Regions from separate parts of the Lysinibacillus sp. NPDC097214 genome, predicted to be linked through region 2. Evidence: predicted binding sites of a transcription regulator. Region 2 holds the regulator's gene; the other holds the start of a gene.
The links. Region 2 encodes Rex, which represses fermentation and respiration genes when NADH is low (regulators of the CRP and FNR family bind a similar motif). Its sites were predicted from a motif close to TTGTGAAATATTTCACAA; they were not measured.
Positions count from the first base shown of each region.

Region 1: a site for Rex is predicted at 10,712-10,729, ahead of ACQKMI_RS22245 (cytochrome ubiquinol oxidase subunit I). Genes of this name have one in related genera too.

Region 1 covers NZ_JBNNSS010000014.1:61,118-78,005, reverse strand. Annotated here, with positions in the region: gene pcrA (DNA helicase PcrA) at 1-1,196, shown strand, start outside; gene ligA (NAD-dependent DNA ligase LigA) at 1,211-3,217, shown strand; gene ACQKMI_RS22280 (CamS family sex pheromone protein) at 3,489-4,622, shown strand; gene ACQKMI_RS22275 (hypothetical protein) at 4,702-5,118, shown strand; gene gatC (Asp-tRNA(Asn)/Glu-tRNA(Gln) amidotransferase subunit GatC) at 5,366-5,653, shown strand; gene gatA (Asp-tRNA(Asn)/Glu-tRNA(Gln) amidotransferase subunit GatA) at 5,678-7,141, shown strand; gene gatB (Asp-tRNA(Asn)/Glu-tRNA(Gln) amidotransferase subunit GatB) at 7,143-8,570, shown strand; gene ACQKMI_RS22255 (thioredoxin family protein) at 9,008-9,568, shown strand; gene ACQKMI_RS22250 (diacylglycerol kinase) at 9,696-10,610, shown strand; gene ACQKMI_RS22245 (cytochrome ubiquinol oxidase subunit I) at 10,980-12,326, shown strand; gene ACQKMI_RS22240 (cytochrome d ubiquinol oxidase subunit II) at 12,323-13,348, shown strand; gene cydS (cytochrome bd oxidase small subunit CydS) at 13,362-13,484, shown strand; gene rlmD (23S rRNA (uracil(1939)-C(5))-methyltransferase RlmD) at 13,915-15,288, shown strand; gene ACQKMI_RS22225 (hypothetical protein) at 15,288-15,476, shown strand; gene ACQKMI_RS22220 (tRNA dihydrouridine synthase) at 15,966-16,888, shown strand, end outside.
Region 2 covers NZ_JBNNSS010000015.1:53,277-70,164, forward strand. Annotated here, with positions in the region: gene ACQKMI_RS22625 (YcdB/YcdC domain-containing protein) at 18-2,255, opposite strand; gene ACQKMI_RS22630 (glycosyl hydrolase family 18 protein) at 2,437-3,609, opposite strand; gene ACQKMI_RS22635 (hypothetical protein) at 3,845-4,402, opposite strand; gene ACQKMI_RS22640 (hypothetical protein) at 4,402-4,947, opposite strand; gene ACQKMI_RS22645 (RNA polymerase sigma factor) at 4,947-5,456, opposite strand; gene ACQKMI_RS22650 (hypothetical protein) at 5,779-6,510, opposite strand; gene ACQKMI_RS22655 (AAA family ATPase) at 6,503-7,840, opposite strand; gene ACQKMI_RS22660 (hypothetical protein) at 8,074-8,439, opposite strand; gene groL (chaperonin GroEL) at 8,858-10,489, opposite strand; gene groES (co-chaperone GroES) at 10,639-10,923, opposite strand; gene ACQKMI_RS22675 (CPBP family intramembrane glutamic endopeptidase) at 11,096-11,860, shown strand; gene tatC (twin-arginine translocase subunit TatC) at 11,964-12,785, opposite strand; gene ACQKMI_RS22685 (twin-arginine translocase TatA/TatE family subunit) at 12,803-12,988, opposite strand; gene ACQKMI_RS22690 (redox-sensing transcriptional repressor Rex) at 13,219-13,854, opposite strand; gene ACQKMI_RS22695 (ABC-F family ATP-binding cassette domain-containing protein) at 14,080-16,023, shown strand; gene tsaD (tRNA (adenosine(37)-N6)-threonylcarbamoyltransferase complex transferase subunit TsaD) at 16,515-16,888, opposite strand, start outside.

The DNA of each region.
Region 1 (16,888 bases), on a different contig from region 2:
CATTTGATGACTTTGCGATACTCTATCGTACAAATGCTCAGTCTCGTGTAATGGAGGAAGTGCTTGTTAAGTCTAATATGTCCTATCAAATAGTTGGTGGTACTAAGTTCTATGATCGTAAAGAGATTAAGGATTTACTTGCCTACTTGCGTCTTATTGCCAACAATGATGATGATTTATCACTAGCACGTATTATCAATGAGCCAAAGCGTAGTATAGGTGCAACTTCCTTTGAAAAAATGGCGCGCTATGCGATTGATCAAGAGCGCTCTATTTTTGATGCCATGAATGATCTTGTGTTCATGGGGCTTACAGGGAAGGCTGCTAATTCAGCTGAGCAATTTTATGCGATGATTAAAGGCTTTACAGAGATGCAAGAGTATTTATCGGTGACAGAAATTGTAGAGCAGGTCATTGACAAATCTGGTTATCGTGCAATGCTACAAAACGAAAAGACGATTGAAGCAGAAAGCCGCTTAGAAAATATTGAAGAGTTTTTATCAGTAACAAAGGCTTTTGAAGAGCGTAGTGAGGACAAGAGCTTAGTTGCCTTTTTAACAGATTTAGCGCTAATTGCAGATATTGATGCACTTGATAAAGATGATGCATCGAAGGGCAACATTATTTTAATGACGATGCATGCCGCAAAGGGCTTAGAATTCCCGATCGTTTTTATCATCGGAATGGAGGAAAATATCTTCCCGCATTCTCGTTCACTTGATGATATGGATGAAATGGAGGAAGAACGTCGTTTAGCCTACGTAGGTATAACTCGTGCAGAGGAACGTTTATATTTAACGAGTGCACAAAGTCGTACGATTTTTGGTCGTTCTAGCTATAACAATGTCTCACGTTTCTTAGGAGAAATTTCGGAGGATATTACACAATCGGTTTCCAAAGGTGGTGCGAAGCCTGAAGTTCCGTTTGCCTCTAGCAATCGTTCAACAGGTGGCTATCAAAAACGTACACTTGGAGCAATTCAGAAAACGCAGCCTGCAACAACTCGTTTACAAACAACTGGTGGAGACCAATTTGGCTGGAAGGCTGGAGACAAAGCAATCCATAAAAAATGGGGAACAGGTATGGTTGTTAGTGTAAAAGGTGAGGGTGATAGTACAGAGCTAGATATTGCATTTCCGCAGCCTATTGGTATTAAGCGATTACTAGCACAATTTGCACCTATTGAAAAAGGGTAACCGGGGGAACTTAAATGAACGAAATTGAACAGCGCGTTGTTGAATTAAATAAATTGTTACATGAATACGGTCATGCCTATTATGTGTTGGATAAACCTGTCGTAGCAGATAGTGTTTATGATCAATTATTACATGAACTTATTGCATTAGAGGAAGCGAATCCGTCACTCATTTATCCAGATTCACCGACACAGCGTGTTGGTGGAGCAGTGGTAGAAGGCTTTAAAAAAGTGACTCACGATTACCCTATGCTAAGTCTATCAAACGCTTTTAATGAAGAAGACTTACGTGAATTTGACCGTAAAGTGCGTCAAGCAATCGGTGATAAATTTTCCTATGTTTGCGAGCTGAAAATTGATGGTCTTGCCATTTCTTTAAAATACGAAAACGGCGTTTTTGTACAAGGAGCAACACGAGGAGACGGTGTTGTAGGGGAAGATATTACAGCAAATTTAAAAACGATTCGAGCAATACCACTTCGATTGAAGGAACCAATTACAATTGAAGTACGTGGTGAGGCGTATATGCCTAAAAAATCATTTGAAAATTTGAATTCCCTACGTGCTGATAATGGAGAAGAATTATTTGCTAACCCGAGAAATGCGGCTGCAGGCTCTTTACGCCAATTAGATCCTAAAATAGCAGCGAGTCGTCAACTATCGACCTTTATTTATGCAATTGGGGGAGATGGCGAGGCATATGGTATTGACGGTCATGCAGAGATGCTTGATTATTTAGAGGGACTAGGTTGCCCATCAAACAAAGAGCGTCAACGCTGCTCAACAATTGAAGAGGTACTAGCCTTTATAGAAAAATGGACTGAAAACCGCCCGAATTTAGCCTATGAAATTGACGGCATTGTTATTAAGGTGGATCGCTATGCTCAGCAGGATGAGCTAGGTTATACAGCAAAGAGTCCACGTTGGGCAATTGCATATAAATTCCCTGCTGAGGAAGTAGTTACAACATTACTTGATATTGATTTAACGGTTGGGCGTACAGGGGTTGTTACACCAACTGCTATTTTATCGCCTGTTCAAGTGGCAGGTACAACGGTTCAACGTGCATCATTACACAATGAGGATTTAATTAGAGATAAAGATATTCGTCTAGGAGATACAGTCATTATCCGAAAAGCCGGAGACATTATCCCACAAGTTGTAGGTGTAATACTGGAGCATCGCCCTGAGGACTCAGTTCCGTATGTAATGCCTGAAAACTGTCCTGTTTGTGATAGCGAACTTATTCGTATTGAAGGAGAAGTGGCCTTACGTTGTGTAAATCCTGCATGTTTTGCACAAATTGCGGAGAGCATTAAATATTTTGTCTCGCGTAATGCGATGAATATCGACGGTCTTGGTGATAAGGTCGTTGAGCAATTATTACGTGCAGATTTAATTCATGATGTCTCTGATTTATATCATTTAACTGAAGCAAAGCTTGTCGAGCTTGAGCGTATGGGAGAAAAATCAGCGGCGAATTTAGTCAATGCTATCCAGGCTTCCAAAGAAAATTCGATGGAACGTTTACTAATTGGATTAGGGATACGACATGTTGGTGAAAAGGCAGCGAAAATTGTTTCAGAGGAGTTTGGAACAATGGAAGCGGTGATGGCAGCAACAGAGGAGCAACTCGTGGCGATACATGAAATTGGCGATAAAATGGCTTCATCACTTGTCGAGTATTTTTCAAATGAAGATGCATGTGCAGTCATCGGGCGCCTTGCTGAAGTAGGCGTCAATATGACGTATAAAGGTAAAAAGGTAGAGGTAGCTGTAGGGGATAATCCTTTTGCAGGTAAAACTATCGTATTAACTGGTAAACTTGAGCAATTGACACGTAACGAAGCAAAGGCGAAAATAGAAGAGTTAGGTGGTATTGTTACAGGCAGTGTCAGCAAAAAAACAGACCTTGTCATAGCAGGAGCTGATGCGGGTTCTAAACTAACAAAAGCTGAACAGTTAGGTATTGAAGTTTGGAATGAAGAAAGCCTGATCGAACAATTTAACCTTGTCCAATAATGGATACTATCAGGTTCATCACCAAAAGTTGAGGATGACATTTATTAAAATGCATACCTTATATAAATAGATCTTCGTTACGACTGGGCGACTCCTTGGGGCTCATTGGACGCCCCCAGGAAAGCGCCCAGTCGGAACGGAAATCAATCATACGTTATGGTGATGATCTAAATATTATAGTAAAGTAAGATGAATTGTCCGTCCTTTCCACAGGTAGGTATGAACAATTCGTCAAGCAAAATTTGAACATCAGTAAAGGAGTACTAAAATAATGAAGTCATTTCGACTCATTCCAGCAATTGTCGCCGCTGCAATGCTAGTCGGCTGTGTACCTTCTAATAAGAAGGAGACAGAGCTAACACAGGAGACGCAACAGGAAAAAGCGGAAACAACAATTATTCCAAGCTTACAGATTGATGACTCATATTATAGAACGCTAATACCTTATAAAGAAAGTGCTAGCAGGGGATTAGTAGTTTCAAATATGTATACAAAATATGATGTAAAGGAAGTTGAAACAGGTTTAATGCGTCTGTCTCAAAATGAGTTTGACACAGAAAACTACTTCTTCCAAGAGGGTCAATATTTAGCGGAAAGCACAGTAACAGATTGGCTTTCACGTAGTTCACAAAAGAAGGATGGTTTAAATCCTCCAACGACGGAATCAATGACGCCAGAAGAACGTGCAATAAAGGCCCCAATCTATTTAGCGCATATTGTTGAGCAAAATTATTTAACAAAAACTAGTGATAACAAAGTGAAATTAGGCGGTATTTCGATAGGACTTGCTTTAAACACTATTTATTACTATCAAAAAGAAAAGTATGGGGAATACTATGAGGAACCAATTTCGGAGGCAACACTGATTGAGCAAGGGAAGAAGATGGCCGCAGAAATTGTGTCCCGCCTAAGAGCCCAAGATGAATTGAAAGATGTACCGATTGTAGTAGGCTTATTTAAGCAAAAAGCACGCAATGACATTATTCCAGGAACGTATTTTAACTATGGTGTAGCCAAAGCTGGGCAAAACGACATAGCTGATTGGAAAGCTATGGATGAAGAATATGTACTGTTCCCAACGAGTGAATCACAGGATGTATACCGAGATGTTAGCAATAACTTTAAGAATTTTAAACAAGATGTAGATAAATATTTTTCAAACTATACTAGTGTGATAGGAACAGGCTTTTACAAAGACAAAAAAATTCAAAAGCTATCGATTGAAGTACCCATCCAATTCTTTAGCAAGCTTGAAATTACAGGCTTTACTCAATATTTAACAGGTGTTCTGATTAATCAATTTGATAACATCAATGTTGAAGTAAGTATCACCTCCATTAACGGTCCAGAGGCATTAATCGTCAAGAATGCCAACGAAAAAGAACCATACGTCCATGTCTATTAAAATATAGTCAGCCTTGTGCTGACTATATTTTTTTTATGGGAGGAAAATGAGATTAAGAGCGACGGAAAGCCTGGTCGAAGTGACGGATAGAAAAGTGAAAGCGACGAAAAGAATCCTTGTATCGACGGAAAGAGCGATCGAAACGACGGAAAGAAAAAGAGCGACGGAAAGCCCGGGCGAAGTGACGAATAGAAAAGCAAAAGCGACGGGAAGCCTCCTTGTATCGACGGAAAGAGCGGTCGAAACGACGGAAAGAAAAAGAGCGACGGAAAGCCCGGGTGAAGTGACGGATAGAAAAGCAAAAGCGACGGAAAGCCTCCTTGTATCGACGGAAAGAGCGATCGAAACGACGGAAAGAAAAAGAGCGACAGAAAGCCCGGGCGAAGTGACGGATAGAAAAGCAAAAGCGAAGGAAAGAATCCTTGTATCGACGGAAAAAATGATCGAAACGACGGAAAGCCTTCACGAAGTCAAACGGAAAGCCTCCTCAAAATGACGGATAGATAAGAGCGCACAGCAACGCAATCGATGCCTCGCTCACAAAAGGAAAGTCTTATGAAGGACTTCTAAAAACAGTCCCTAAAGACGACACTTCGTCATAGTAGTGAAAGTTTCTTTATTTTTGGTGAAAGTTGTGATTTTTAATATGAAAAATGTTATGATTATTTGCATGGTTAACTTTATTCAACCCTATTGTTATCGACAAAAGCGATGAATTGAATGAGTATTCGGAGGTGTGAAAAATGGCGAAATTAACAAAAGAAGAAGTTAAGCACGTGGCAAATTTGGCACGTCTTGCAATTACGGAAGAGGAAGCAGAGAAATTTGCTGAACAACTTGGTAAAATTACAGACTTCGCAGAGCAACTAAACGAGTTAGACACAACAAATGTTGAACCAACAACTCACGTTTTACCACTAGTAAACGTAATGCGTGAAGATGTGGCAACAAAAGGCTTAGACCGTGAAGTAATGATGTTAAACGTAAAAGAACAAGAAGATGGTCAAGTAAAAGTACCAGCTATCATGTAATACTAAAACATAGGAGGATTCCTCATGACGTTATTTGAACGTTCAGCAAAGGAGCTACAAGCTGATATTAAAGCGGGTAACCTAACAATCGCTGATTTAACAAAAGAAGCATACGAACGTGTGGCGAAGCTTGACGGCGATGTACAAGCTTTCCTTGCTTCAAACGAAGAAAAAGCAACTGCACAAGCAGCTGAAATGGATAAAGTGCCATTTGAAGAGCGCGGACCACTTTTCGGTCTTCCTATCGGTGTTAAAGACAACATCGTGACAGAAGGCTTAGAAACAACTTGTGCTTCTAAAATTTTAGAAGGCTTTATGCCAATTTACGATGCAACAGTAGTTAAAAAGCTACGTGATGCAGGTATGGTCACTATCGGTAAATTAAACATGGACGAGTTTGCAATGGGTTCTTCAAATGAAAACTCATACTATAAAACAACAAAAAATCCATGGAACTTAAACCACGTACCAGGTGGATCTTCAGGTGCGTCTGCAGCAGCAGTAGCAGCAGGTGAAGTACCATTCTCACTTGGTTCTGATACAGGTGGTTCAATCCGTCAACCAGCTGCTTATTGCGGTGTTGTAGGGATGAAGCCTACATATGGTCGTGTATCACGTTTTGGTCTAGTTGCATTTGCATCTTCTTTAGATCAAATCGGACCAATTACACGTAATGTTGAAGATAACGCTCTTTTACTTGAAGCAATCGCAGGATTAGATGCAAACGATTCAACTTCTGCAGACGTAGAAGTACCAAACTACGCGGCAGCACTTACAGGTGACGTAAAAGGCTTACGTATCGCTGTGCCAAAAGAATTTCTTGGTGAAGGTGTTGGCGAGGCAGCACGTCAATCAGTGCTTGATGCATTAGAAGTATTAAAAGGCTTAGGTGCTACAGTAGAAGAAGTATCACTTCCTCACTCGAAATATGCACTAGCAGCGTACTATATTCTTTCTTCTTCTGAAGCGTCTTCTAACCTTTCTCGTTTTGATGGTATCCGTTATGGTTTCCGTGCAGAAAATGTTAATAATTTGATGGACCTTTATAAAGAAACACGTGCACAAGGCTTTGGTGATGAAGTAAAACGTCGTATCATGCTTGGTACTTACTCGCTAAGTGCAGGTACGTATGATGCTTACTACAAAAAAGCTCAACAAGCACGTACACTTATCAAAGCAGACTATGACAAAGTATTTGAAGACTTTGACGTAATCATTGGACCAACTTCTCCTACACCAGCATTTAAAATTGGTGAAAACGTCGATGATCCAATGACGATGTATGCGAACGATATTTTAACGATTCCTATGAACTTAGCTGGTGTGCCAGCCATCTCGATCCCATGCGGTATTGAAAATGGTCTACCTCTAGGTTTACAAATTATCGGTAAATATTTCGATGAAGCAACAATTTACCGTGTAGCTCATGCTTTTGAACAAGCAACGGAGTTCCATAAACAAGTTCCTCAAATTTGGGAGGGAAAATAACATGAACTTTGAAACAGTCATTGGTTTAGAAGTACACGTTGAGTTAAAAACGAACTCAAAAATCTTCTCACCAGCACCAGCTCATTTCGGTGCTGAACCAAATACAAATACTACAGTTATCGACCTAGGCTATCCTGGTGTCCTTCCTGTACTTAATAAAAATGTTGTAGATTTCGCAATGCGTGCAGCACTTGCACTTAACATGGAAATCGAACAAGAAACAAAATTTGACCGTAAAAACTACTTCTATCCAGATAATCCGAAAGCTTATCAAATTTCTCAATTCGATAAACCAATCGGTAAAAATGGCTGGGTTGATATCGAAGTAGATGGTTACACAAAACGTATTGGTATTACACGTCTTCATATGGAAGAAGATGCTGGTAAACTGTCTCACAGTGGCGACCACTCTTTAGTTGACTTTAACCGTCAAGGTACACCACTTGTAGAAATCGTTTCTGAGCCGGATATTCGCACGCCAAACGAAGCGTATGCGTATCTTGAAAAAATAAAATCAATCATCCAATACTCAGATGTTTCAGACTGTAAAATGGAAGAAGGTTCACTTCGTTGTGACGCCAACATTTCACTTCGTCCATATGGTCAAGAAGAATTTGGTACAAAGACAGAGCTTAAAAACCTTAACTCTTTCAACTATGTTCGCCGTGGTTTAGAGCATGAGGAATTACGTCAAGCTGATGTTCTTCTTTCAGGTGGGGAAATTGAGCAAGAAACTCGTCGTTTCGATGAAAAAACAGGTAAAACAATTCTTATGCGTGTGAAAGAAGGAACAGACGATTATCGTTACTTCCCAGAGCCAGACTTAGTTCGTCTATCAATCGATGATGAGTGGTTAGAACGAGTAAAATCAGAAATCCCAGAGCTTCCAGATGCTCGTAAAAAACGCTATGTTGAAGAATTAGGGTTAACACCATATGATGCAGGAGTTCTTGTTATTTCAAAAGAAATCTCAGACTTCTTCGAGGCAATGATCGTAAATGGTGCGGATGCAAAGCTTTCAGCAAACTGGCTTATGGGTGATGTTTCTGCATACCTAAATGCAGAACAAAAAGACCTTAAAGATACTGCATTAACACCAGAAAACCTTGCGGAAATGGTGAAATTAATCACTGACGGTACAATTTCTTCTAAAATCGGTAAAAAAGTATTTGCTGAATTAGTAGAAAAAGGCGGTTCTGCAGGAGAAATCGTTAAAGCAAAAGGTTTAGTTCAAATTTCTGATGAAGGTGCATTACTTGCTATCGTTACAGAAGTTCTAGACAACAATGCACAATCAATCGAAGACTTCAAAAACGGTAAGGATCGCGCTATCGGCTTCTTAGTTGGTCAAATTATGAAAGCCACTAAAGGTCAAGCGAACCCACCAATGGTCAATAAATTATTACAACAAGAAATTGCAAAACGTTAATTGCAATTGCAATATAGAGGGCCAAGAGAGCAAATTTGTTTTCTTGGCTTTTTATTTTGAAAATTAATACATACTAAAGATTCTTTAGGGGCATCTATAACAAGATAAATGCCTATTACCAGTAAAGTATCAACAGGCAGTCAATATCAGGTGCGTTTAGGAAGTTACATATGGTTCCTTTATTTGATGCCAATTTATAAAAAATGGCTAGTCACCAAAAATCGGAGATGATTTTTGATAAAATGTATGTCATTTGAATAAATGGATTGAAGTAGAGGCTGGGCGATTCCAGGAAAGGTTCGGCAGGAACGGAAATAAACTCGATTTTATGGAGATAAGAACTAAAAAATACCAAATTAGCACTTTATAGTTGTCTAAATGGAGTATTCATAGCAAAATATAGAATAGAACATGATAAAACTTTAGGAGGTCTATCAATGAAAACTGAACAACAATATTTCAATGATGCGATTTCAATTCAACAATATATGGATAATATGAAGACGTTAAAAGAGGAAAGCTTCCGTATTTATGATGGTTTCGAAGTGCCAGTAAACGATGGCTTTATCGAAATGCTGAAGAGCAAGCAACCAAAAATTTTAACAATTACTGAGGACTGGTGCGGGGACGCAATGTTAAACAATCCAATCATTCGCCGAGTTGCAGAGGCAGCAGGATTAGATATGCGCGCAGTACTACGTGATGCCGATACAGATTTGATTGATCGTTATTTAACAAACGGTGGCCGTGCAATTCCGGTTTATGTTTTATTAGATGATGCTGGTCAGGTTGTTGGAAAATGGGGACCACGAGCACCAGAATTACAGGATCTAGTAGTAAGTAAACGAGCTAATTTACCTGATAAAGAAGATCCGACATTTGATGATGCACAAAAAGCGCTATATGCAGAAATTCGTGAAGAGAATATAACGAATAAATCATATTGGACATATGTTTACGAGGATTTTAAAAAGCAAGTAACAGCTGCATTGCAATAATTGTAAATCACAAGGCTGCATGTCAGAAAAAAGAGGACATGCCTTGCTTTTGTTTACTTCAATGCAACATTTAAACGTATAATTCGTTGAAAAGAAATAGAATCTTATGAAGCAAAGAAGGTATGTTATGAAACGAGCAAGAATCATTTATAATCCTACATCTGGGCGTGAAGTGTTTAAAAAGCATCTACCAGAAGTATTGGCAAAATTAGAGGTAGCAGGCTATGAAACATCTTGTCACGCAACAACCTGTGAAGGCGATGCAACCATTGCTGCAAAAAATGCAGTAGAACGTGGCTTTGATATAATTATTGCAGTTGGTGGAGATGGCACATTAAATGAAGTTGTTGCAGGTGTAAGTCCATTTGAGAACCGGCCGAAAGTGGGTCTAATTCCGATGGGCACAACGAATGACTTTGCCCGTGCCGTGCAGATTCCTCGAAATATTGAAGCTGCCGTTGACATTATTATTAAAGGTGAATCGTTGCCGGTAGATGTTGGTTTATTAAATGGGGAACGCTATTTCATCAATATTGCTGCTGGCGGACGGATTACAGAATTAACTTATGAAGTGCCAAGTAAAATGAAAACAATGCTAGGACAGTTAGCTTATTACTTAAAAGCAGTGGAAATGATCCCATCGATTAAAGCTTCTCACATGCGTATTGAATATGATGGTGAAGTGTTTGATGGGGATGCTATGATGTTTTTATGTGGCTTAACAAATTCAGTAGGAGGCTTTGAAAAGCTTGCACCAGACGCAAGTATAAATGATGGCTACTTTACTTTAATCGTATTGAAAAAAGTAAACCTACCTGAATTTATTCAGCTTGCTGCGATGGCATTAAGAGGCGAGCATTTAAATGATGATCGTGTAATTTATAAAAAGGCAAGTGTCGTCAAAGTATCTACTGAAGATGAAATTCATTTAAACTTAGATGGTGAATATGGTGGGGACGCGCCTGCAACATTTGAAAACTTGAAGCGTCATATTGAAATTTTTGTTCCACTAGCAGATATTCGTGAGGAAGACCGTATGTAATAAACATAACAAGGGTTCTATTCAAGTTAAGAGAACCTTTCGTTATGGATATTAATGGATTAAATACCACATACATGCATATTTACATCCTTTAATTGGTATTGTGAATGAATTAAGAAAAATGTTTGGCAAATGTGCGTATATTACTTGAACAAAATTTGAAACCTTTATAATAGGCCGAAATTCCGGTCCATTATAAAGGTTTTTTTCGTTGCAATAGTGGAAAATGAGGGTATGGATAAGGGAAAGGAAGTGTTGCCTTTGTATAAGTCACAGGAAAGAAAGCTCATTTGGCTAAGCTTTGGTGTTGCAATTATCATGCTACTTTCCATACTTGGAAGAATATTTGGAAGTTAGGGGGGCAATGAAATGGTAAATGAATCAGCGGTCTTTTGGAGTAGAGCATTAACGGAACTAACTTTATCGTTCCATATTATTTATGCAACGATTGGTGTTGGTGTCCCATTAATGATTATGATCGCACAATGGACTGGGTATAAAAAGAATGATGAGCACTATATTTTAATGGCAAGACGTTGGGCACGAGGTTTTGTTATTACAGTTGCAGTCGGAGTTGTTACAGGGACAGCAATTGGCTTACAGTTGTCTTTACTATGGCCGAATTTTATGCAGCTTGCCGGACAAACAATTGCATTACCACTTTTTATGGAAACGTTTGCATTTTTCTTTGAAGCCATCTTCCTAGGCATCTACTTATATACGTGGGATCGTTTCGATAGTCCGAAAAAGCATATGCTACTGTTAATTCCGGTTGCTATCGGTGCATCAATGTCAGCTGTGTTTATAACAATTGTCAATGCGTTTATGAATGCGCCACAAGGATTTGACATTGTGGACGGACAGCTTGTGAATATTCAACCTTTTTTAGCCATGTTTAATCCAGCGATGCCGACAAAAGTAGCACATGTTCTCGTTACAGCCTACATGACTTCCGCATTTGTATTAGCATCTATTGCAGGATACCGTCTACTTAGAGGTTCTAAGCATATATACCATAAAAAATCTTTATACCTACTTATGAAGATTGGTCTGATTTTCTCCATTGCATCAGCGATTATTGGAGACTTTTCAGGAAAATATTTAGCAGAATATCAGCCAGAAAAACTAGCTGCAGCTGAGTGGCATTTTGAAACAGGAGATAAAGCCTCTCTTATACTACTTGGTGTATTAAATGGTGAAGAAGTAAAATATGCTATTAAAGTACCTTATGCTTTAAGTGTTTTAGCACATAATAATCCAAATGCAGAGGTAATTGGTTTAGATCAATTTGCTAAAGAAGATCGACCACCACTGTATATTCATTACCTCTTTGATCTAATGGTGTTTATTGGCATGTTCATGGCATTCGTTTCACTAGTTTACGTATCCGGGAAAGCACGTGATTGGCGATTTATTCATAGACGTTGGTTTAGATGGATCGTTGTTGCAGGTGGACCACTTTCCATTATTGCAATTGAAGCAGGTTGGTGGCTTGCTGAAGTGGGACGACAGCCTTGGATCTTATACGGATTAATGCGAACACCAGAAGGGGCCACAACGAGTGACCATGTAGATTTAATGATGCTGTTGTTTACCGGCGTATATGCTGTATTAGCAGTAGGAAGTATCGTAGTGTTAATTCGTATGTTCAAAAAGAATCCAATTGAGCGAGAAATAGAAGATCGCCATGCTGAAAAAGGCGGTGACATCTTATGACATTAGAGATTTTAGGTATTTCAGTGTTATGGATTTTCCTATTTGGTTATGTCATTGTAGCTTCAATCGATTTTGGTGCAGGCTTTTTTAATGCCTACAGTCTACTTATCGGAAAAAATCACATTTTAACGAATATTATTAAGCGCTATCTATCACCTGTTTGGGAAGTAACTAATGTCTTTTTAGTATTTTTCTTTGTAGGGATTGTTGGATTTTTCCCACAAACAGCTTTCTATTATGGAACAATTTTACTTGTCCCAGTTAGTATTTCGCTAGTGCTTCTTGCAATACGAGGCTCCTACTATGCATTTGAATCATATGGCGCACGTGGGCATATTGGTTACACGTTGACGTATGGTATAGCAGGCTTACTTATTCCGGCCTCACTCTCTGTTGTGTTCGCGATTGCTGGTGGTGGCTATGTTGATATTGTTGACGGGCAACCGGTGTTGAATTATTGGACGTTGTATACGAGCCCGTTTGCTTGGAGTATTGTCGTGTTGAGCATTGCAGCTGTACTTTATATTTCAGCCGTGTTTTTAACTTGGTATGCGCATAAAGCAAGGGATCGAGAAGCTACAAATTTAATGCGAAAATACGCACTTGCTTGGGCGATACCATTAATGGTAAGTGCGCTCGGCATTATGTACGAAATGAAATTCATCAACCCTGAAAGTTACAATAACATGGTAAATCTATGGTGGATGTTTGCCATTTCAGCTGTGTTATTTATTGTTACTGTAATATTAATATGGATGCGAAAAAATTACGGTCTTGCGGTTAGTTTATTGATTGCCCAATTTGCAGTGGCATTCTTCGCATATGGAATTGCTCAATATCCATATTTACTGTATCCGTATTTAACAATTTACGATAGCTTTACAAGTACACAAATGGCAATTGCACTCGTCATCGCGTTTATTTTGGGATTGTGTCTGCTTATTCCGTCACTGTTCTTGTTGTTGAAATTATTCCTTTTCAACAAAGATTATGTGACAGGAAAAGAAGACAATCACGCATAGGAGGGATACAACTATGACAAGTTTTTTGATTTTTTATGCACCATTTATAGTCGTCATCCTAGGTGTAGTCGCTGCTTTCTGGTGGGCACCTAGAGATTACCATACAGTAAGGAAAGAGGGGAAGAGTCGCGAATAGCGGCTCTTTTTTCTACTCGTGTAAAGGTGATCAGTTTGGGGAGAGCGGATCACATTCTTGGTTTACCCGATCAGTTTTGGGGAGAGCGGATCACATTCTTGATTTACCCGATCAGTTTTGGGAGAGAGCGGATCACATTCTTGTCTTACCTGATCAGTTTGAAGAGAGAGCGGATCACATTCTCGGCATACCCGATCAGTTTGAAGAGAGAACTGATCACATTCTCGGCATACCCGATCAGTTTGAGAGGAGAGCGGATCACATTCTTGTCTTACCCGATCAGTTTGAAGAGAGAGCGGATCACATTCTTGGTTTACCCGATCAGTTTAGAAAGAGAGCCGACCACATTTGAGCCGTTAATAGTAGCCTTGTTCTTTTTTCATCCGCCACAACATGCTACAATAGAGAGATTGAAATGGAGGATGTACGAATGTCAGCACCCGTGAAAAAAAATGACCGATTAACAGTTTATATAGAAGATTTAACACATGATGGCAATGGCGTTGCAAAGGTCGATGGCTATCCATTATTTATCCAAGGTGCACTTCCTAATGAAACGGCGGAAGTACATGTTGTGAAAACGCTAAAAAACTACGGCTTTGCGAAGGTCGTAGAAATTCTCAAGCCATCGCCAGATCGAGTAGATGCGCCTTGTGCATATTTTAAACAATGTGGCGGCTGCCAATTACAGCACCTGTCTTATGAAGGACAGCTAAAATGGAAAGAAAACATGGTGCGTAATGTCATGCAACGCATTGGTAAAATTGATGCGCCTGTTCTACCTGTGAAAGGCATGGAAGAGCCTTGGAATTACCGTAATAAAGCGCAAATACCTTTCTCCTCAAATGAAGCAGGACAAGCAATTGCTGGTTTCTACAAAACGAAGTCTCATAGCATTGTGGATATGGAGCGATGCTTAATCCAGACTGGGGAAGCGGACGCTATTCTTGCAGGTTTGAAGAAGGAACTAGTGGCAATCGGTGTTCAACCATACAACGAGCTATCACATGAGGGAATGCTGCGCCACGTAGTTGTTCGTAAGGCACGAGCAACTGGTGAAGTGATGGTTGTTCTCGTAACTAAAAAGAAAAAATTCCCGCAAAAAGAAGCCGCTGTTGCGACAATTCAGAAGCTTGTCCCGAATGTCACATCCATTATGCAAAACATTAACAGCGACAAAACGAACGTTATTTTCGGTGATGAAACCGTAAATCTGTGGGGCAAGGACGTTATTATTGATACAATTGGCGATGTTCGCTTTGAAATTTCAGCCCGTTCATTTTATCAAGTAAACCCTGAGCAAACGGAAGTTCTATACAAACAAGCATTAGACTACGCTGACTTACAGGGTGATGAACGAGTAATTGATGCTTACTGTGGTATAGGCACAATTTCATTATTCCTTGCACAACAAGCAAAGGCTGTTATGGGCGTTGAAATTGTCCCGCAAGCGATTGAAGATGCAAAACGTAACGCAGCACTAAATGGCTTTACGAATACGTATTTCGAGGCTGGACCAGCAGAGGAAGTTATTCCACGTTGGTATAAGGAAGGTAAGGAAGCAGATGTTTTAGTAGTTGACCCACCACGCAAAGGCTGCGATGAGGCGCTTCTTCAGACGATTTTAGAGCAACGTCCAAAGCGTGTTGTGTATGTGTCCTGTAACCCAGCTACATTAGCACGTGACCTTCGAATTTTGGAGGATGGGGGCTATCAAACACAGGAGATTCAACCTGTGGATATGTTCCCGCATTCGACGCATGTGGAGGTTGTTACGGAACTAACTCTAAAGGAGCGATCATAATGGACGCAGCAAAAAAATGGCTCTCTATCCCGAAAGATATCAGAGAAATGCTCGTGAAAAACGTATTTTGTGGCAATTGTGGTGTAACGGCAATTGTGAAGTACACGATACAAGAGGGAGAATATGCCCCTGTATTGAAGGGGAAATGCAAGACTTGTGGTAGAGATGTTGCTCGGGTGATTGATTAGTAAATGATAGAACTCTGAAAGGATGGAGTGAATTTCCATCCTTTTTGTGTAAGCATGGAAGGGTTTTGGTTGAATCTTATGCTTGAATAGAAGAGGTTACTTTTGATATATGTGATGAAAATTATACACCTCATAATTGGTAACAGAACATTATAATAGGCAGTTCAAGAACGTGGGTTTGATATCAAAGGTTTATAATTCGATTGCTTTATGATAAATTAACCGTTATCTTGAATTGCTTTTTTATGTTTTTGGAATAAAATGTCCACTATTCGGGGTTCAGTTCAAAAATCTATGCCATCTGCTTTTTGTTTATAAACATACCATTCAAGACCGATTTTCGTTAAAATAAACATTGCCGATTTTCACAAATTATAAATGCCAAATGTATTTGTGTTTGATAATCAGTTATTGAGCATGATATAAGTGTAAAAGAAGTGGAACATTTGGCTTCATATTTTTGACCGAGAGTTTGAAGTTGTACCCACAGTGAGAGGATTTGAGTTTGAAATGATAGATAATTTTTGGCGTGATTTACCGCGACCATTTTTTGTACTTGCACCAATGGAAGATGTGACGGATGTTGTTTTTCGTCATGTAGTAAGTGAAGCCGGTCGACCGGATGTATTTTTCACTGAGTTTACAAACTCGGATAGCTATTGTCATCCAGAGGGCATGAAAAGTGTGCGAGGTCGTTTGATTTTTACAGAAGATGAACAGCCAATGGTGGCACATATTTGGGGTGATAATCCCGAATATTTCCGTCAAATGAGTATTGGTATGGCAGAGCTAGGTTTTAAAGGCATCGATATTAATATGGGCTGTCCTGTACCGAATGTAGCATCGAGAGGGAAAGGTAGTGGCCTTATTCTGCGTCCGGACGTTGCGGCAGAGCTTATTCAAGCAGCAAAAGCGGGCGGATTGCCCGTAAGTGTGAAAACACGACTTGGCTTTAAAGAGGTAAATGAGTGGCAGGAGTGGCTAACGCATATTTTAAAACAGGATATTGCGAACCTTTCTATTCATTTACGTACAAGAAAGGAAATGAGCCAAGTAGATGCGCATTGGGAGCTCATTCCGGAAATCAAAAAATTACGTGACCGTATCGCACCAGATACGCTAATAACAATCAATGGAGATATTCCTGACCGTCAAACTGGACTGCAGCTTGCTGAACAATATGGTATTGATGGTGTTATGATCGGGCGAGGTATTTTTAAAAATCCTTTTGCTTTTGAAAAAGAGCCAAAAGAGCATAGCAGCAAAGAGTACCTTGATCTTTTAAGACTGCAGCTTGATCTTCAAGATCAATATGCGGAAGTACTACCACGTTCAATAACAGGGCTTCATCGCTTTTTCAAAATTTATGTCAAAGGATTCCGTGGAGCTGGTGAATTAAGAAATCAATTGAT
Region 2 (16,888 bases):
CATGTATCGATTACTGATTAATAATAGTAATGGCGGCCATCGTTTTCCTCATAAATAGCCTTTGCTAGACGAACTGTAGATATTGCCAAATCTGCATACGTCACTTTCCCAGTAGCATTGAATTTATTTTGCTGTCCATCCATTAAGCCCATCGCACTTACTAAAGCAATATAACCTGCGTACTCTTGTTTAATTGAACTTGCATCAGCAAAGTTTAATTTGTAAATGTCACTATGCTTAGCAGCTTTCTCTAAATTTAGTACACGTACTAACCATTCTGCAAGCTCTTGACGAGTCAATTCTTTATCTACTGCAAATTGATCCGCCGGTTGTATAATACCCATGCTTACAGCTTGTTCAACGATTCCGTATAATGGGTGCTTTTTGTCAATGTTATTAAAGGATTGCTTCTCGTCGCCTCTTCCATACGGACCAAAATCATAATATCCGTATGTTAATGATTTAACTAAGATTTTCAAAGCTTCTCCCTTGTTTACAGCTGCATCAGCATTAAAGTTTGCTGGGTCTTTAACCTCTAATACATTTTGGTGTAGTAAATAAGTTAATTCTCCTCCAGCTTTTGAATGTGAAATAGCTTGTTTTTCTTTGGCATCATCAACATTTTGAAGCCATTTACCAGTTGTTGCATCAATACTATTGAATATGCTTCCATTATAAACTGGAGAGTATACTAAATCATAATGGTGATTATCCTCGCCATCCTGTTTTGCATACTGAAGCTCCAATTTAAGCCCCTTATTGAACGTTTCTTTTGCTTTATCCGCAGGAATAGCTTTGTTTACAGCCGGCCAATTATCAATCTTGTGATTACTAATATTTAAAGAACTTAATTTCCCATCTGCACTAATACCAACAGAAATTTCATCCCCTAGTACAGCAATGCCATTGACAATACGTGGGAAGGAGAAGTAATATCGTTTACTGTCTTTGTCATACATAGTTTCTTCTATTGGTTTTGAATAGTTATGAAGATAGGACGGAGCCCACGCTTTTAAGTAGTCTATCGCTTTTGCTAACGCAGCATCTTTTGCAATTGGTTCTACTTTCTGATCTGTCTCCATGAAATCTCTACGTATATCCCAGTAGTCTGTAATCTCACCTGTTACCTTGTTCACTTCAAATGATGCGCCATAGCCGCTACCATTTCCTAATTCATACATATAATGCACTGAATAAATTGTCTCACCATTTCCGTTTTCTCTTTCATCAACCGACTCAATTTGTAGCTTCACTTTGTCTGAATCAATTTTTAAGAAAGACTTAGCTAACTCTTCAACTTCTGCTAATGTAATGTCCTTCTTTCTAGGTTCAAGAGGTTGCGATGCTAGTTTTTCTACACCTTTTGCCGTTGGTACTTGAGCAGTAAAACCATTCATTGTATGCCACTGCCCATTTAATGCATGTACACCAGTGAAGCTTGTTGGCGGCATATACACAAGCTTAGCAATAGATTCACCTGTTTGGTAGTTAGTGTCAATCATATAACGTAAATCAACTGATAAATTTTCACGAACTTGTGCAAGTATATCTGATTCATTCTTTTTCTGTTCTAAGTTATCAAATGTTGCCTTACTAGTTGACTCAGTATTACGATACATACTTGTAACTTCACCATTTGCTAAAACTGTAATATTGATAAACTCATTATTTAGTGGTACACCATTATGTGTTGGCGAATAAGCGAATGAATACGTAATTGGTTCAGATAAAGGTCTACTAAAACTAAAACCAAAATCACCATACCAATTGTCTTCACGAAGCTTGTAATTCGCAGTATTCGGCAATTTCTTTAGGAAGTCTTGGGCAATTTTCTTTGCCTCCACCTCTGAATACTTCACTGGATACAATGCATCCGCCATATTGGCAGGTTGATAGTGGAAATATTCTAATTCTAAATCTTCGCCTTTAAATGTAAAATCACCATAAACGTCTTTGCCATTGATTGTCTTATGGAAGTTTAAGTTATAGCGTATTGTTTTATCATCATTAAAGTAATGTGCTTCCCCCATTGAGAAGTCTTTCTCTGATACAAATTTGAACTTGTTAGGGAATAATGTATTCAATTGCTTAATAAGCACACTTTTTGTAACCTTTGTTTCTGTAGAAGCAACTTGGATTGCAACTCTCTCTTGTGGTTCTTTTACGTTTGCTGAAGCTTGTGCCATTGGCGAAAGTACACCGACAGAAAATGCAGTTGATGTTAGTATGATACCTAACTTTTTGAACTTACCCAAAATACCCCTCCTAAAATATCATTTACTATCATTATAATATATATTTCCAGAAATGGAAACAGCGTTTCCTAATTGTTAATATTTATCAGAAAAGAGAATGAACTCTTTTGTAGCGAAATCGAGTGCTAACGTAGCGACAGCAACAATTACGCCGAGGCGAAAGTGTTTGCTCCTTAAGATTTCATTTCTTTACTACATCAAAATTCGACCCAATCAATAACCAGTTTTGTGGGAATGGTAAACCTAACTTCCAATAGCCTACTCCACGAAGTTGGTACCGCTTAATTAAATTGAACTTCGCTTGAATGGATCTAGCATCCTCAAACCAGACTACATGTGCTTTACCTTGCTCATCATAGTATTCAAAGAACGGTGCTTGAGATCTCAAATCAAACTGAATAGCAGCATTATATTTTTTAGCAATCTCAATTGCTTTTTGTGGACTAATTGCTTCTGCATTCGGGCCCCCTTGTACAAAAGGAAGTGTCCAGTTATATCCATATAAATTCTGTCCAAGTATAATTTTGTTTCGAGGTATCTCACTTACTGCATATTTTACAACCGCTTCTACCTCTGGAAGTGGCGATACTGCCATAGGTGGTCCTGCAGAATATCCCCATTCATAAGTCATTAACATAACAAAATCCACTATTTCTCCATGTGCTTTATAATCATGCCCCGCCGTCCATGGACCTCGCTCAGTAGCACTTGTTTTGGGAGCTAGCGCTGTCGATACGGTATACCCCTGTGAATGGAATCGACTCACCGCTCTCCTTAAAAAATTGTTATACGCTTCTCGTTGATCTCCCGGCAAATTCTCAAAATCGAAATGAATATCTTTAACGGTTCCTAAACGCTTTGCCTCTTCAAGAATATTATTAAAAAGCAAATCCTGTACTGCTGTACTTTGAAAAATATCTCTCGCCAAATCACCGCTAAAGCTAAAATTCTCTAGGTTTGAGACAACCATTGCTAGAGAAGCTCCTGTATCATTAGCAATTTGCGTCACACCTTGACTCGGAGGACTCTTAAGCGTTCCATCTCGCCTTGCCTCATAGCTAAATAAAGCAAGATACGTTAAAAATGGACCCGCTTCTCTCGCTTGGCTCAATAATGCCTCACTAACGAATGTTCCTCTTGGCTCTAAATATGCCAATGTTTCAGCTTTTGTTTTTGGTTGAGGTGGAATATAAAGTCGCATACCAATCGATAAAGGTTGACTCGGACTTATATTATTTACCTGAGCAAGTGTTGAATAATTTATGCCAAAGCGTTGACCGATTGAATATAGACTATCTCCTGACTGCACATAATAGAAATTTCCGACAATCGGTATCACAAGTGCTTGCCCTATAACTAATCTATTTGGTTCAGGAATTTGATTGGCATCTACAATACTTTGAACTGATGTCCCGTACGACTGTGCAATACCCCATAAGGACTCCCCTGCCCGTACAACATGTATTTGAATGTCAGTGCCTCCTCTTAGCTTGATAAAATCACACCTATAAAGCTTATGAATTAGGAAAGGAAAAGATGTCACTGTTCAATAAGAACAGATTCCCTATAAACAAAAAAAGATCCTTCGCTTATTCTAGCGAATGGACCTTTTTTTCATTAAGTTCTTTATAGTATTTATGACACGTTCGATAATAGAATATAACAAAGAAATAAGAAAACACCTGTAATAAAGAATCTATAAAATGAGTAATTTCTCGCATACTTGTATCAACATTTATTGAAAATGCCTGTATTACGAAGCCGCAAAGCATAAATGCCATGAATTTCTGGTACGTTTTAAATGTTTTAGCTTCAAGAGGTTTATTATTATGAATGTGTAATAATAATTGAAAAACCCAATACATAAAAACGATGAATAAAAATTGCATAAAATCTATTCCAATTTCACCGGGTACTTTATAACCAAGCCATCGAGCTAGCTCCACGAAAAATGACATTATCATTAAAATAATGGCGAAATTTTTTGACCAACGCTTTAAGTTATGAAAAGACGGCAACAAGTGAATACCGTATGCGAAAGATAGATAACCAATGAAATCTGGTAATATATCTGGTAATCCAAAAGCACTTAAATCAATAAAAATAAAACCCATGCCATTAAATAAATAATCGTAAGGATTTTTCATTATTTTATACCTCCCTCTATTGTTTTCATCCAGTAGTTATCCTGTTCCTGTTGAATTTCATCTATATTGTCTTGCTTACTCGTATAATCGTAGGATTCGCTATAACTTGGTTGCACAATAGGTTCATCAATATTTCGGTGCTCTGCATATACTAGATTCCCTATCCATGCCAAGAAAGACAAAGAAAATGTCATGTAGACAAGTCTTCCCTTCGTAAGCCCCTTGAAATAAACGAACAAAATAAACAATGAGAGCGTAAGCATGAGGAACATACACACTATATTAGTAAGGTCTTTTTCTAGATTGATGGTTAACTGTGCTGCATTTTTCAAATTGAACGATTGTCCTGTACCAATGCTGAATACAAATAGAAGAACAACTAGCGTCACTGGAACGGTTAGTATGGTTGCGATAGAAAATCTTTTTGTTTTTGTTACATGAGTCTTTTGGAGTTTTTGCCGTAATTGATTTGAGTAATCTATATCTGGCTCTTTATCAGGGCGTTTTTTTAGTGCATCAAATAAATTGTAATCACGTTCTTCCATCAATCATCCCTCCCTACCTTTTTTCGAAGCCTCGCCATTGCTCGATGAAAATCAACACGCACCTTAACTTCTGAGATACCTAAAATCGCAGCTGTTTCTTGTATCGTGTAGTCTTTTAGCATTCTGCAAATAATGATTGTCCGATCATGTGATTTTAATGTCATTAATGCTTCTTGTACTATCTGCCATTGCTCATTTTTCTCCACAATCTCTATAGGCTTTGGCACTTCCTTCAATACGGGCTGCCAGCTAAGTTTTTCTGTTAATAAACGTTTTATTTTCTGCCTTCTATGTATATCTACTGCTGTATTCCGTGCAATTGATAAGAGCCAAGTTTTTACTTTATCTTTATCCTTTAAATTATCTAACTGCTTCATCGCCTTAAAAAACGTTTCTTGTGTAATATCCTCTGCCTCTTGTTTGCTATTTGTATAATAAAGTGCAAAATGATACACATCACGATGATAACAATCGTACAATTGTTCAATTTTAAATATATCCTGATGCAAAACCTCACCCCACTTTCTACACTCACAAATAAGTCGTCGCAACAAATAATTTGTTACACTTTTCCAAATTATTTTTACACACATTGTGGAGGAATTAGCGAAGTTATTCCCGCCTGGGCGCTGTCCAGTCTCCACTACAATCAACCATTGCACTTAATATGTATCTTCTGGCATGTTGCTCTAATTTATATTTTGTCTTCTACACAATAAAATGCCCTCCAACGATTAATGGAGGGCATAGACATTAACTGCCCATTAAAGCCTTATTGGTGAAGACTAAAAATCAGTGGAAGATGTGGCCCCCACCGATTAAAGTTACACTTTATTGTACATCTGATTTAATCATTTCAAATAATAACGGCACATTCGTTCCGCGCTGTAACGAATTACAGCCCTCCATCAAAAATGACCAGCTCATTTTCATTTTTTCTTTATAAGGAAGCTCAGAGTTAACTGGAAGATAGTCTTTTAAAAACTCTTCTATGGAACTCGATAAACTGTCCATAAATTCATCAGCCTTTTGCACCTTTTCCGTTGCTATTTCATTGCGCTCATTCCATAGTACATGCTCTAAGTTTGTAGAAAAATAGAATAGCTGATACGGTATTCTTAATCGCTGAATGCTAAAATGATCATTTGCTACAAGGATTTTGGCATTATTCGCCTTCATTTCATTTCGTTGCTCAATTTGCTCCTTACGCTTCTCAGATTTCACCAATATTGCATCTTCTGTATAGTATAATTTTTGTTCAATATCTTCCTTCACTTTGACAAATTCGGGGGCAATAAAACACCCGTCTGCATCAGTAATATGAACGACTGCAGTTAAATCCTTCGCTAAAAACTTATACTTCTGCAAATAGTTCTGAATCACTCTCGTAATACTATTTTTAATATTAGGTATCCGTTTATTTGCATCCCACTTCGTTAAAATATCTTCCCGTTGTACATCGAAGCGAATCGTAGAATTTGCAAAATGTTCATCTAGATAATCCTCTAAAATAATTTGCTCCGTCTGCCCCTCTACAATGATTAAAAGAACCTTTTTAGTCACGCTGGACACCCGCTTTTCTAAAGGCACGCTTAATTTTAAATATCTTCGTTTCTTTATAAACCTCTTCATCCTGTCCGCCCAACTGAATTGCACGTAAATAAACATCCCGAGCATTATTTACCTCTTTAATACCCTTTAGCTGCATATAACGACGTTCCTCATTCGTTGTCGTAAACCATAAGTTTTTAATAGCAAGCACCTCTAACACGCGTAAATTATGAGACGTAAAAATAAGCTGGCCTTTTCCGTCCTCATCAATCACTGTTAACAACTCGCCTAATAAATATTCAAAAACACCAGAATCTAGTTCATCAATCACTACACAAGCATTTGGGTTATTATAAACGGCAATGAGCACACTGAGTACAGAGATAATTTTCAAAATCCCTTCTGACTCTGTCCGTAGTGGTAATTCGCGCTCCCCTCGTTGTGATAAAAATTCAAAACGGATTCCTTTTTCTCCATTATCCATCGTTTGTTTGGTAATTACATTAATCTTTATAGTCAGACCTGGAATAATCGCTGATAATACACGATTACTTTGCTCTATTACTTCACATAACACATTAAACGTATCCTCTGGCAATAACGCTGGCCCTTTCAAATTGTAAGGGATAGAACCACGAGTTTTTTCTAGATGGATACTAAATGGCATGCTGCGCTCCTCATATAAGGGTGCGATATTTTGATTATTCACAACATGTAAATCTCGATTAAAATCTATTGCTAAATTGTGAAGTAATTGCATTTCTAGCTCTGACAGCCTGTCTTGTAATAATGGCTTTAAATCTTTGTGAAAGACAAAGGATGTATATTGTTTTTTAGATAGTTGATGAATGACTAGTAATTGGATACGCGTTTTTTCATTCATATCAGAAAGATTTGCTTTACGTAGTTGTATGTCTTCCTCTGTAACATTAATTAGAATCTTTGAACGCTTTCCTTTCTCATTCTCTCTGTACGCTATACGTTCAACCGTTGTGTATAGTCTGTTTTGATCTTCTTGTAACTCTACATAATAATTGAGAAAAAATGTGCCAAATGGATTTTCTACAAGAAACTCGAACTCAATACTTGCCGTATCCTCCCCTGCCATAATTAATCTCTTTTCCTGAGACGGTAATTTTATTTCAGTAATCCAGCCGGAGATCAGTGCCTTGAGCAAGCCAAATGCATCAACAATCGTTGTTTTCCCTGAACCGTTTTGTCCGTATAAACCTACAACATTAGCCTTAAAAAACGTCTCAAAATTCACCGTTAACACAATTTCACCATGTCGTACATTTCGTAAATTTTGTATCTTAATTTTCTTTATTTTTATAATGGTCATTTATCTAAACATCCTTTAAATGATATTTCCTTCTATTATAATTAAATTTGATATATTTTATAACATTTTCTACTTTAATGAATTCTACCTTTGTTGATTATTCACCTAGTTTAATGCCTACGACGATCATAATTGTAGGCATATGTTAGAAAAGAAAAACGAAGAAAGGTGTGTTTCATTGGTCAACCCTAATTTAAATCCCGACAATGTTGATGTTAACATTCCGTTTCATCCTACCATGCCTTCTGGTAGCCCGTATCCAACACGCCCTCAGCAACCATATCCGCAACTTCCGTACCCAACTCGGCCTTCGCAACCTTATCCACCACATATGCATCCTTCGCGTCCTCAACAACCATATCCACCACATATGCATCCTTCGCATCCTCAACAACCATATCCACCACATATGCATCCTTCGCATCCTCAGCAACCATATCCACCACATATGCATCCTTCGCGTCCTCAGCAACCATATCCACCACATATGCATCCTTCGCGTCCTCAACAACCATATCCACCACATAATCATCCTTCGCGTCCTCAGCAACCATATCCACCACATATGCATCCTTCGCGTCCTCAGCAACCATATCCACCACATATGCGTCCTACGCATCCTCAGCAGCCATATCCGCAACTTCCAATGCCATTTCCAGGTGGACAATATCCTGGCTTAAACCTACCAGGGATGTAGATTCTCAACCTAATTGAAGTTCAATACAAATGACTATAGCAAAAAGGCTATCCAGAAGTTCAAATATGAACTAATGAATAGCCTTTTTATTTATTATAAGAATTTATTATTAATTCAATATGTCACACCGACAGAGTTAAAGCGGGTGCAAAACGATTATGAAAAGAAATTGCATGCACTTAAGGAGGAATACACCATCCTAAAAAAGGGTACATATCTTTGCGAAAAACCAGCTTTTATCAGCATTCACTGATAAAGATTCACTAAAGCACAAAAACCACTTCTCAAATTTGAGAAGTGGTTTTTGGCTAAGCCGTAGATTACATCATTCCTGGCATGCCGCCCATACCAGACATATCTGGCATTGCTGATGCTGGTTCTGGAATATCTGCTACTACTGCTTCTGTTGTTAAGAATAGAGCTGCGACAGATGCTGCGTTTTGTAGAGCTGAGCGAGTTACTTTCGCTGGGTCTACTACGCCCGCTTCAATCATGTTTACCCATTCGCCTGTTGCAGCGTTGAAGCCTACACCGATTTCTTCGCGTTTTAGGCGATCCACGATAATTGAGCCTTCAAGACCAGCATTGTTTGCGATTTGACGAACTGGCTCTTCTAAAGCACGTAGAACAATTTTCACACCAGTTGCTACATCGCCTGCTTCTGCATCTGCTACTTTTTCAACTGCCGCATATACGTTAAGAAGTGCCGTACCACCGCCTGATACGATACCTTCTTCAACTGCTGCACGAGTTGAGTTAAGCGCATCTTCAATGCGAAGTTTACGTTCTTTTAGTTCTGTTTCTGTTGCAGCACCAACTTTGATTACTGCTACACCACCTGCTAATTTTGCAAGGCGTTCTTGTAATTTTTCTTTATCGAATTCTGAAGTTGTTTCAGCAAGTTGAGCACGGATTTGACCAATGCGACCTTCGATTGCATCTGCACCGCCAACACCTTCTACGATTGTTGAATTGTCTTTTGTCACAACAACTTTCGCAGCGCGCCCAAGTGATGTAATATCAGCTGATTTAAGATCTAAGCCTAATTCTTCTGTAATTACTTGACCACCTGTTAAAATTGCGATATCTTCTAGCATTGCTTTACGACGGTCACCAAATCCTGGAGCTTTAACCGCTACAGCATTGAATGTACCACGAAGCTTGTTCACTACAAGTGTTGCAAGAGCTTCACCTTCAACATCTTCAGCGATGATTAACAGTGGACGACCTTGTTGTACCACTTGTTCTAATAATGGTAATACTTCTTGGATGTTTGTAATTTTTTTATCAGTAATTAAAATGTAAGGATTATCTAATACAGCTTCCATTTTATCTGTATCTGTTACCATGTAGTGTGATGCATAACCACGGTCGAATTGCATACCTTCAACTACATCAAGCTCAGTTGTGAAGCCTTTAGATTCTTCAATTGTAATAACACCGTCGTTACCAACACGTTCCATTGCTTCTGCAATTAATTGCCCTACTTCATCATCAGCAGCAGAGATAGCCGCAACCTGTGCGATTTCCTCTTTGTTGCTTACTGGACGAGAAATAGCGTTTAATTCTGTCAGGGCTGCTGCAACTGCTTTGTCGATCCCTTTACGAATGCCTACAGGATTTGCACCAGCTGTTACATTTTTTAAGCCTTCACGAATAATTGCTTGAGCTAATACTGTTGCAGTTGTTGTACCGTCACCAGCGATTTCGTTTGTTTTAGAAGCAACTTCTGCTACTAATTTTGCACCCATATTTTCGTATGGATTTTCTAGCTCGATTTCTTTTGCAATTGTTACACCATCATTTGTAATAAGTGGCGAACCGAATTTTTTTTCTAAAACTACGTTACGACCTTTTGGCCCTAGAGTAATTTTTACTGCGTTTGCTAATTTATCTACACCTTGTAGCATTAATGCACGTGCTTCTTCTGAGAATTTAATATCTTTTGCCATTTGAATTTACCCTCCTGGAATGGAATATTCGTTAAGCTTCATCAATATATTTATAAAAATTTCGCCATACTGTCATTGTCACCCATTCATTTGTCTATCTGTGACAATCACTAAAGGTATTAACTTTAATAAACTAAAAAAGTATGAACTTATTCAATAATTGCAAGAATATCGCTTTCGCGTAAAATTAGGTATTCATTACCTTCATATTTAACTTCTGTACCAGAGTACTTAGAGAAAATAATGCGGTCGTCAACTTTAACGTCAAGCTCAACACGTTGCCCGTTCTCTAATATACGACCTGTCCCAACTGCTACAATTTTACCTTCTTGTGGTTTTTCTTTTGCAGAGTCTGGCAGTACAATACCGAATGCAGATTTTTCTTCTACCTCGATTAGTTCGATTACAATACGATCTCCTAGTGGTCTTAACAAGTGAAACAACCTCCTATTAATTAAATGTAAGTTTAAGTCTATTAGCACTCTACCTATACGAGTGCTAACACAATTATTATGATAATCAATCACACTTTTTTTTGCAAGTCAGAACTTCGAAAAATTTTGTTTTCTTTCCATATTCCTCTACAATAGAAAGGTAGCATAATGAATGGAAAGGATTTTGACTGTGAACAATTCTCAAAAAATAAATAAACATAAAAAAACAGCCCTTTATGTTTTACTGATCTATATCCTCATGCAAATATCAGGTAGATGGCTGGCAAGCCCATTTCACAAGTTTGTTATGAGTACAACCGGTTTACCTAGTGAGCAAGCTGCTCCGCTCACGCAAGGCTGGTATATTGCACTCAGCTTTGCTATTGCGTTAATTCTAAGCTTAATCTTAACATCTCGCGATAAAGCGTTTTGGGATATTTATAAAGGGAAGAAAGAAACGATACCACTGTCAATTATGTGGGGAATTATTGGTTTCTTCTTAGTCTTCTTTGGCCAAATGATTGGCGCAGCTATCGAAATGGCTATATTCGGTATCCAAGGTGGGTCGCAAAACACAGCTGATATTGTAGGTATAGCAAAAGGCGCTCCTATTGCGATACTAGCAATTGTCGTATTTGGACCAATTTTAGAAGAGTTCGTCTTCCGTCGTGTAATTTTTGGTTCGCTTGTCCAAACAACTAATTTCTGGGTAGCCGCTATAGTAAGTGCCATTTTCTTTGCACTTATTCATATGGACTTCTCACATATCTTGCTTTATACAATTTGTGGATTAATTTTTGCCTTCTTATATCACAAAACGAAACGCATTTGGACGTCAATTATCGCCCATGTCATGCTGAACGGTTTTGTGACACTTGTACAATTGTATGCAGAACCATTGCAAAAGTTTCTTCAAGAACTAGAAAAAATGCAATAAAAAATCAGTGGGAGTTTTTCTTCCACTGATTTTTATTGCATGTAAGCTGTAACTATAATGACGAAAAAGCTCGATGCTACTAATTAGCATCGAGCTTCTATTATTATTGATTCAATTCTTCGATTTGACGCCTCTGCTGTTCAAGTGCCTCTTCTATCTGACGTTTTTGCTCAGCCTCTTGTTCTTCCTTCATTCGCATTTCCTCTGATTTTAAGTATTTCTTATAGCCAATACGAGAAATCATAATGCTAATTTCATAAAGAACAAACAACGGTACTGAAACCATTAAGTGCGAAGCTAATTCAGGTGGCGCGATTAGAGCAGCACATACAAATAAACCAAAGTATGAATACTTACGAATACGAATTAGTAACTCAGGAGATAAAATCCCAATACGTGAAAAAAACAAGACTACAATCGGTAATTGGAAAAGGAAACCAAAAGGTATTGTAAGCTTAAATAAAAACGTAAAATATTCATGTATGCCAATTGTTTGTTGAATTTCTAAATCGTTTGATAAATTCATCATGAATTTTATGACATAAGGGAATAGTAAAAAGTATGAAAAGGATAGCCCTGCTAAAAACAATAAAAATGAATACGGTATATAGCTTAAAGTTGCTTTTCGTTCTACGTCCCTTAATCCCGGGCTAATAAAAGCCCACAATTGATACATCAATACCGGCGAAGAAAGAATAAAAGCGATTAAGAAAACTACTTGGATATAAATTGCAAGCGGTGTTACTACATCAAATGCATGGAGCTCTATATTGTAATTCGCTCCAGTACTTTGAAGGTATTTAACAAGCGGCTTTGCAACAAAGAAGCCGCCAGCCATAGCGAGAACAAAGAAAACGGCAACAATGAAAAGCCGTTTTCTTAATTCTTCTATATGTTCAATGACAGTTAGATCTCTTGGATTCATTCCTCAAACATCCTAACTTACTTATCTAATTCTTTCTTTTTCTTGTCATCATCATCTTCGTCGGCTAAACCTTTAGTAGCATTTTTGAATTCACGTAATGTTGAACCAAATGCTTTACCAAGCTCTGGTAACTTCTTAGGACCAAAAATTAGTAATGCGACAATTCCGATAATAATGAGGCTCATAGGACCAATACCACCCATTACAGCCACCTCCTCTTTATATCCATCATTTTAACGCATATTTCGCCATTTTGCTAACTAATAATATGTGAAAGTTTTTCGTCATTCTCTCAATTTATTACATACTTCTATTTAACAGAAACTGTGAGCTATACTATCAATTATACCCCGGCCTAATTGCGTCCGGAGACTTTAACTTCTTTCAGCGGGTGTTTGGACTCCGCTGAAAGAAGTTAAATTATGTACTATGATCACTCTTCCTGATTACGAATTAAATAAATAAGTGCCTGCAACTCTACCGATAAATCGATTGTTAAAAGTTGCATTTTATCTGGTACAGTAATACGCTCTGGCGTAAAGTTCAAAATTCCTTTTGCGTTCATCGCTGCTAATCTATCAGCCATTTTCTGTGCAGAGCGTGGTGAAACTGTTAAAATTGCAAGCTCCGCTCCATATTCTGCATACTTCTCTTCCAATAAATCAGGGTGAAAAACAGGAATATTGCTAATCATCTTCCCTTCTTTTGGGGCCTTCGAGTCAAATGCCACAACGATATGAGTATTATGATTTTTTTGGAAATTATATTTTAATAAAGCACTACCTAAATTCCCTACACCAATTAACGCTACTTTTGTCGCTTCATGTTGATCGAGCGTTTGGCTAAAAAATTGTAAGAGATGCTGCACATCATAGCCATATCCCTTTTTCCCAAGAGCACCAAAATAAGAAAAATCTCGGCGAATAGTTGCAGAATCAATTTTCATCGCTTCACTTAGTTCCTTCGAAGAAATGCGTTCCATGCCTTCTTGTGCAAAGTTTTGGATAAAACGATAGTAAAGAGGAAGTCTTTTCGTAGTGGCTTGTGGAATTTTTAATTCTTGTTTCAAACTTTTTCCCCCTTAAAACGTATCAAGTTCTATTTATGATACATGCTTTATATTTCTAAGTTTATAATATTCACTGGAGGATTTTCCTTTAGTTAATGGCGCTTTTACGCCACTAAATAAAGGGAAATCGTTTCAATCTTACATGACAGCTTGGAATAAGTAAAGCATCGACATTGCAAGCCAATCGCTCATCCATTACACTAAGGAAGAATTGAGGTGTCAAGAATGATTGTTTTACAGGTCAATCAACTATATAAATCCTTCCTTGCAGATGAAATTTTAAGTGGCGTAAAATTAGAAGTTCAACATCGTGACCGTGTTGCATTAGTAGGTCGTAACGGTGCTGGTAAGTCCACTTTACTTAAAATAATTGCTGGTCAAATGTCATATGACTCTGGCGATATTATTATTCCTAAAGGTGTACAAATTGGATATTTAGAGCAGCATGCTGGATTAAACTCAACATTGTCGATTTGGGATGAAATGATGACAATTTTTGAGCCGCTTATTGCCCAAGAACAAACACTACGATCATTAGAACAACAAATGGCCGATCCAACTGTTTATGAAAATCCTACTTTATATGCAAAAATAATGTCTGAATACGATCATTTGCAGCATAATTTTAAGGATGCGGGTGGCTATCAATATGAATCTGATACACGTTCTGTCCTTCATGGCATGCAGTTCTATCCTAATGATTACGAAAAGCCAATTAGCTCACTATCAGGGGGACAACGGACTCGGTTAGCGCTTGCTAAGCTTCTTTTAAGTAAACCTGACCTATTAATACTCGATGAACCAACTAACCATTTAGATATTGATACCCTCTCTTGGTTGGAATCATATTTAAAAAGCTATGAAGGGGCTATTCTAATTGTTTCCCATGACCGCTATTTCTTAGACCAGGTTGTTTCCATTGTCTACGAAGTCTCTCGTCATCGCGTCACAAAATATACAGGCAATTATAGTGCCTATTTAGATGAAAAAGCGAAAAATTATGAGCGCGATTTGAAGCTTTATGAACGTCAGCAAGATGAAAAGGCAAAGCTTGAGGAATTTATTCAAAAAAACATCGCTCGTGCTTCTACTACTAAAATGGCACAGAGTCGTCGTAAAATGCTTGAACGAACAGAATGGATGGATTCCCCTGATGGTGATGAAAAGTCAGCAAGCTTCGGTTTTACAATTGAACGTCAAAGTGGTAACGATGTTTTATCTGTAGATGACTTAGCTATAGGCTATGGTGATAAGAAAATATCGAGTGGCATCACATTACGCACTTTCCGAGAAGACCGCGTTGCACTTGTTGGACCAAATGGCGTTGGTAAATCCACTTTATTAAAAACCATCGTCAAAGATTTGCTACCACTCGCTGGAGACATTCGCTATGGTACAAATGTTCAAATTGGTTATTATGATCAAGAGCAGGCCAAGCTATCGAGCAATAAAAGCGTACTAAAAGAGCTATGGGATGAATGGCCTTTAATGAATGAAAAAGATATTCGCACAGTGCTAGGCCGCTTCTTATTCAGTGGGGTTGATGTAGATAAAATCGTGTCGTCTTTATCTGGTGGAGAAAAGGCTAGACTTGCATTAGCTAAGTTGATGATGCAAAAGGCAAATCTCTTAATTCTCGATGAGCCTACCAATCACTTAGACTTAGATAGTAAAGAGATACTGGAAAACGCACTGATTGATTATCCTGGAACGCTCTTATTTGTATCGCATGACCGATATTTCATCAATCGAATTGCTACTAAAGTAATCGAACTATCTGGCGATGGTTCCTTTGAGTACTTAGGTGACTATGATTATTATCTTGAAAAGAAACAAGAGCTATTAGAAATTGCACAAATGAAGGCAGCTGCTCAACCGCAGGCTCAAGCGGATGTACCTGATAAGATCTCTACCTCTAAAATTGATAAAGAGGCTAAAAAACGGGAACGTCAAATTAGACGCATGCTTGAGGAACTAGAAGGAAAAATGCAGCAAGTAAATCTTGAAATAGCTCGCTTAGAGGAAGCACTTTGCGACCCTGAGATTTTCACAGACCACGAAAAAATCACACAACTCCAGGATGAATTATCCACTTCTAAGGAACAGTACGAGTTATTTGAAATGGAATGGCTGGAGCTAAGTGAAGAACTTGAAAAAATTACTGTATAACATCCCCCACCGAACTTTTTTAAGGTGGGCGTCTTGTAAAGCCATGTGACTTTTCGCATGGCTTTTTACTTTACTCGCCCTGTTTTTTCATATATATTGGTCAAGTGCTATTTTTCGACAAAAAATGCCCACAACTTTATACACACTATAAATCTAGTAATACCAACATATCAACAGACTTTTCCACATTGTCCACAATTCAAAAATATTTTATTCACATCATTCTGTGCAAAACAGGCTACTATATATTGAATAATCACAAGTTATACACAAGTTATCAACATTTTGTGCATAAGTACGGATGTTCGCTCTTTTATTTCCGCCTTGCCTGTGGATAATTTTCTGAAAAATTTGTCAACTAACTAGATTCATATCTTCTTATATACACTGTTTTCTCAACAATTTTTTCATAAAAGCAAAAAAGAGGTATTTTAGAATTAAATCTAAAACACCTCTTTTTCTATGCCGGAGGCTTTAACTTCTGAAAGAAATTAAAGCCAGGATTTTAACTCCATCCCAGGGCGACCGTTCATTGATAAATTACCACGAATACCTGCTTCAAACATTGGCGTTGCTACTGCCCCAATCATAGCGGCATTATCTGTACAAAGCTTTAATGGCGGTACATACAACGGGATACCTTCTTCCGCAAATACAGACTCAAGTGATGTACGTAAGCCTTTATTTGCCGCTACACCTCCAGCTGCAATAACTTGCTTCACTTTATATTCACGTGCTGCCCGTAATGTTTTCGCTGTTAGCACTTCAACTACGCTATCCTGAAATCCTTTGGCAACGGCAGTCGGAGAAATCTCTTCTCCACGCTGATCCATATTATGCTTATAATTAATAACTGCTGATTTTA